Regions from separate parts of the Ruminococcus sp. 1001136sp1_2201st1_G3_2201SCRN_220225 genome, predicted to be linked through region 1. Evidence: a T-box and tRNA genes for the amino acid it is inferred to sense, from the RefSeq annotation. Region 1 holds a T-box; the other holds one or more tRNA genes.

Evidence for each region. A T-box is a leader RNA that pairs with one kind of tRNA and senses whether it is charged. The one in region 1 lies ahead of metG (methionine--tRNA ligase), so its partner is inferred to be a tRNA-Met.
Region 2: it encodes a tRNA-Met, which carries the amino acid that the T-box ahead of metG (methionine--tRNA ligase) is inferred to sense. The anticodon was not compared.

What each region holds. Positions count from the first base shown of each region.
Region 1 is NZ_JBCOME010000017.1:53,805-56,939, forward strand. Features, by position in the region: gene AB5642_RS07695 (NADH peroxidase) at 1-159, opposite strand, end outside; gene AB5642_RS07700 (transcriptional repressor) at 388-786, opposite strand; T-box leader at 975-1,260, shown strand; gene metG (methionine--tRNA ligase) at 1,349-3,135, shown strand, end outside.
Region 2 is NZ_JBCOME010000039.1:8-3,142, forward strand. Features, by position in the region: gene rhaD (rhamnulose-1-phosphate aldolase) at 358-1,191, opposite strand; tRNA gene AB5642_RS12825 (tRNA-Val) at 1,637-1,709, shown strand; tRNA gene AB5642_RS12830 (tRNA-Met) at 1,728-1,801, shown strand; gene AB5642_RS12835 (hypothetical protein) at 1,989-2,681, shown strand; gene AB5642_RS12840 (hypothetical protein) at 2,734-3,135, shown strand, end outside.

The sequences.
Region 1 (3,135 bases):
GACACCTTTAGCAACGCCCACAACATGCTCAGCTGCCCATGCCATTTCATCATCCTGTTTCGTAAATTTCTCAGCCGGAGCCTTGCAGATTGGACATACTTCCGGAGCTGTGTCACCTTCATGAACATAACCACATACACTACATACCCATTTAGCCATAATTAAATTCTCCTTTTCTTATATAAAATTTTATTTTGTCTTTAATAATAGTAATCATTACTGTTTTATGGTAACATATTGTTTCTTGCTTGTCAAGAGTTATTGAAACTTTTTTCTAACAGGATCGAATGTTCACTTAAAGTTTGGTGCTGTGGCCATTGCTTGTCGAGCGGCTGTAATTCCCTACAGAATAGCTATGATCAGAAAATGAAAAATTTATTCAACTGATTAGTGAGACTCTTCCTTCAGGCATTCCTTGCAAATTCCGAAAAATCTTGCTTTATAATCGGAAATCTGACCGTCCTTAAAGTCAGCTGCAATACTCTCAAGGCTTTTATCAATATGTTCGCTGAATACGTCCATCACTCTGCCGCAGCGGGTGCACATAAAGTGACAATGGGGAACGGTGCGGGCATCGAATCGGTCTGCTCCGCCAAAGCTGGAAAGCTTCTGTATTTCACCCAGATCAGCGAGAAGAGAGAGGTTTCGGTATACAGTTCCAAGGCTGATGTTTGGATAAATCTGCTTCATATTCTCATAAACAAAATCAGCGGTGGGATGGTCGGTTCTGCCAGTAAGAAACTCCTTAATAGATTCTCTCTGGCGGCTGTATTTCAATGTGGCCATCTGATTCCTCCTTTCTCTCAATAATAGTAATTGTTACTGATATTAATATACAAGATAATTGCAAATTTGTCAATAGTAATTTGGCTAAATTTACACTAAAATTATAAATATTGCATCGCTGTAAAATGATAAATTTGGGTTTACAAACCCATTAAAATGTGATACGCTCTTTTATATGAATTTATAAGCCAAACCCATAGAAAAAGAGAGTACATTTGCGTACCGCATTACAGAGAATCCCCCGGGAGATGAGCAGTTAAGAGTTGCTTTTCCAGGCTGAGAGGGGGTGTGTATGGAACAGATGGAAGATGGCTTTGGAGGGGCGCAGTTGAAGTAATTTAGGCTGCGACAGGAACGCCTGTTATAGCGTAAGGGTATGAAGGTACCCGGTGAGATTCCCGAAGATGGTTTTTCCATCTGTACCGTGAGGCGGGAATGAATAGAAGTGGTAACACGGGATAACTCGTCTTCTCAGTATATTTGAGAAGACGTTTTTTTATGTTGTGACAGGAAGGAGAAGTTTAACCAGCTCTTTTTGTTACACAGAAAAGGAGGAAATACAATGAGTAAACCAAAATATTACATCACCACAGCCATTGCCTATACATCCGGCAAGCCGCACATTGGCAATACCTACGAGGCGGTTCTGGCAGACGCCATTGCGCGTTATAAAAGACAGCAGGGCTACGACGTATTTTTCCAGACCGGAACTGACGAGCATGGCCAGAAGATTGAGCTGAAAGCAGAAGAAGCAGGTGTTACATCTAAGGAATTCGTTGATAACGTATCCGGTCAGATCAAGAGCATCTGGGATCTGATGAACACATCCTATGACAAATTCATCCGTACCACAGATGAAGACCATGAGAAACAGGTTCAGAAGATTTTCAAGAAAATGTATGCAAAAGGGGACATCTACAAGGGAGAGTACGAGGGAATGTACTGTACTCCATGTGAGTCCTTCTTCACAGAATCCCAGCTTGTAGATGGAAAATGTCCGGACTGCGGACGCCCATGCGTACCAGCCAAAGAAGAGGCTTATTTCTTCAAAATGAGCAAATACGCAGACCGTCTGATTGAGCACATTAAGACACATCCGGAATTCATTCAGCCGGAATCCCGTAAGAACGAGATGATGAACAACTTCCTTCTTCCGGGACTTCAGGATCTGTGCGTATCCAGAACTTCTTTCAAATGGGGAATTCCGGTAGACTTTGATCCGAAGCATGTTGTATATGTATGGCTGGATGCCCTAACCAACTATATTACCGGAATCGGTTATGATTGCGATGGAGACAATTCTGAACTGTTTAACAAGATGTGGCCTGCCGACCTTCATCTTATTGGAAAAGATATCATCCGTTTCCATACTATTTACTGGCCAATCTTCCTGATGTCACTGGATCTGCCTCTTCCGAAGCAGGTATTCGGTCATCCGTGGCTTCTCCAGGGCGATGGAAAAATGAGCAAATCCAAAGGAAACGTTATCTACGCAGACGAGCTGGTTGATTTCTTCGGCGTTGATGCTGTCCGTTATTTCGTACTTCATGAAATGCCGTTTGACAACGATGGTGTGATCACCTGGGAGCTGATGGTAGAGCGTATGAATTCCGAGCTGGCAAATACTCTTGGAAACCTGGTAAACCGTACCATCTCCATGTCAAACAAATACTTTGGCGGCGTGGTAGAGAATAAAGGCGTAACAGAACCTGTTGACGATGATCTGAAGAGCTTCATTCTTTCTGTTCCTGCAAAGGTTGATGCAAAGATGGAGAAACTTCGTGTAGCAGATGCCATCACAGAAGTGTTCACTATTTTCAAACGCTGCAACAAATATATTGATGAGACAATGCCATGGGCACTTGCAAAGGACGAATCCAAACAGGATCGTCTTGCAACCGTTCTTTACAATCTGGTTGAGGGCATTTGCATTGGAACCACTCTTCTTGGGTCCTTTATGCCGGACACAACAAAGAGAATCCTTGGTCAGTTAAATGCTTCAGAGAGAACTCTTGAGGATCTGAAGACATTTGGACTGTATCCGTCAGGAAACAAGGTAACAGATAAACCGGAGATCCTTTTTGCCCGTATGGACATCAAAGAAGTTATGGAAAAAGTAAACGAGCTTCATCCACCGAAAGAAGAGCCGAAGGAAGAAAAGCCAGAGGAGAAGGTTGTAGATATTGAGGCGAAGCCGGAGATCACATTTGATGATTTCGCAAAGCTTCAGTTCCAGGTTGGTGAGGTTATTGCCTGTGAGGCGGTGAAGAAATCCAAGAAGCTTCTTTGCTCCCAGGTTAAGATTGGAAGCCAGGTTCGCCAGATCGTATCTGGAATCAAGGCTTACTA
Region 2 (3,135 bases), on a different contig from region 1:
CAAAATCAAAAGACTTAGATATAGACTATACTCCGCCAAAACCAAAGAAGCCCCGCATTCCACCAATGAACCACCCCTGGCGTCGTCAACAGTTTGGAAAATTTGTCAAACAGCAAGAACACCACCAGAATGATCAAGATACAAAAATTGCCTGAGGAATGAAGCACATCAATATAACAAGCCCCAGCAAAAAGCCGGGGCTAATACTTCAATTATTTTAGGACATTTTCAAAAACGCTTGACAGCAATTTTTTCATATTTTATAAACATTTATTAAAATTGATTTCCTCTAAAGTAAAAAATCTGCCTGTGAATTTTCTCATCACAGACAGATCTCACATTATTATATTAATTTACTTACTGCTCTTTTTCATAAAGAAATTCTTCCGGTAAAGTAACATGAAAGTCTTTGGCTACTGCGCGGAAATCATCAGGAGTAATGGTCTGAAGCTTACGCGGTGCCATGGACATTACCTTCACCAGGATTTCCGCAGACTTCTCTACTGTATGGAGAAGGCCAAAGGTCAGGTCAAAGTCCTCACCGGAGCAGAACATTCCATGATGTGCCCAGATAACAACGTCATATTTCTTCATCAGCTCAGCTGTTTTTACTGCAATTTCTCTTCCGCCTGGTACCATCCAGCCTACAACGCCTACGCCATCCGGGAAAACAACCGGGCATTCTGTTGCAGACTCCCACAGCTCTCTTGTAAATACCTTGTCGTCCAGTGGAAGGACAAAGGTTAATGCGATGGTGTTGGTTGTATGTGCGTGATAAATAACACGATGTCTGCCGTTTGTAAGCTTCTTTTTTACCTCATGATTCATAAGGTGGGTTGGAAGCTCGCTGGTTGGGCGGCCGCCTTCTACCAGTCCCCAGCGGATCCTGTAATTAACACCCTTGTCATCCAGTTCAATGATTGCAAGACAGGCTTCCGGGTCAACTGCTATGTTTCTGAAATATTTGCCACTTCCGGTTACCAGGAAAAACTCTCCTGCAAGTCCCGGCACCTCTGTGCCGATAGGCTGCCACTCGCCTGGTGCATTCAGACGGGGACGGATCATTTCTACTTCTTCTGCTTTCAGACGATAGCTTAAGTTTCCACCGTTTCTCTCATGCCAGCCCTGCTGGAAACCATCGTCCGCCATTTTGATAAAGCCCTTCATAAATTTGGAATCTAAAATCTTCATACCATCTTCTCCTCTTTTATTTTTCGTATCGCCAACTGACGTTTCCTAATAGGAAAAACAATTGTCAGCTGATCGCAATTATGGTCTCAGGGCGTGTTTGTGAGCCCTTTCTTATGAGACCATACGAATACGCTGCGTCCGTTCTTTTTCTTCTTACAGGTATCCGGTATGCTTTTGTTTGCTCTTCTTGTTTACAGACTCAGTATAACACCAATTCTCATTTTGGAAAGAACCTTACTTGCCAAATTGTTTTCCGCTTTTTGCAAATAAGGACCCAAAATAAAAATTTCTGTTTCTAGAGCCTTTTTTTCCAATAAAATAGTAAAAAAATATAATTCTAAATTTTTTGAAAAAAAGTAAAAAAAGTTGTTGACAATTTGCGACAGTTGATAGTATAATAGCAAAGCGAGCTGCGGGAGAGAAATAAATTTCACAGTTTGTATATGGGGTCTTAGCTCAGCTGGGAGAGCATCTGCCTTACAAGCAGAGGGTCACAGGTTCGAGCCCTGTAGGCCCCATACTTATGAAATGAATATGGCGAGATAGCTCAGTTGGCTAGAGCACGCGGTTCATACCCGCGGTGTCGAGGGTTCGAATCCCCCTCTCGCTATTATAGATGTTGCAGATTGCAGCATCTATTTTTTTTATCTATCAGCGAAGCGGACCTGGAATGTCCGCTTCGCTACTTGCTCATGAACGCAGTCGCTTCGCGATCTGTCAGTGGGAGTTTTCAAGTCAAACGCCATAAAACTTGGCATGTATTTTTTCCAGTTAATAATTTTTAAAGGAGTAACTGCATGAATATTGACCCATCTATCCGTAAACTTCTTGATAATGAAGCTACCATCCACGAAGCTCAGATCCGCGCTTTGTTCCAGACTCTTGACCGCAGGTTTGGGCTTCGTGGAGCTTCTGTGCCTATCCGCTTTGGTTACGATGAGGCTGTACTTGGCTCTTATACACCTGCTTCTTCTCATGAAAAGGAAGGCTTCTATTTTTCCCTTCTGTTTATTGGTTATGCCGTAAAGAAGCCTCTTTCCAAAGAGGATCGCCTGGATCTTTATAAGCACGAATACGCCCATTATATGCAGTACAATATGAAAATACCGGCGCAGTACAACTGGCAAGCCGGGAAACACGGGAGCGCCTGGAAATACTGCTGTTCTCTTGTGGGCGCCGCGCCTACTCCCTATTATAGAATCGGAGAAAGCCTTCTGAAGCACGATTATGACAAAGCTCTGAAAAACCCTATTCACGACAAGACAGTTCCCATCCGGGACACCTACCGCCGTGAACAGGCCTACAAAAGCGCCAAACATAGCGAAATAAAATTCCAGGTAAACGATGTGGTAACTCATCCCAAATTTGGGGAAGGTACTGTAGAGGAAATCGTACAACTGTCCAATTCCGTCCGGCTGCATATCCGGTTTGCAGATGATGAGGTAAAAAAGATTGACCAGAAATGGCTGCTACGGTCTGGTCATAAATAGTTATATTTTTACAAAACCCAATAAACTTATCATATAAAAGGAGTAAAAAGCCATGAAAAAAAATCATCATCTACACCGGCAGATTCACCTCTGCCTCATCATTTTACTGCTTCTGTTTTGCAGTTCAAGCCAGGTATTTGCCGCAGCAAGGGTAAATGTGAAAAATACCAGGATTAAATTATCAGCCACAAAGCTTACTTATAATAAAAAGGTACAGCGTCCAAAAGTAAGAGTAACTTATAAAGGAAAAGTCTTGAAGGAAAAGAAAAACTATATTGTAAAGTACTCTAAAGGCTGCAAAAAAGTAGGAACTTACACGGTTCAGATTATTGGAAAAGGCACTTATACCGGCACTGCTAAAAAACAGTTTGTTATTTTACCGCCGAAAGCCCAGATAATGAATATCTATGCAAAAACAGCAGCTGCAACTGTAGTAGTAAAAAGACAAACCTCC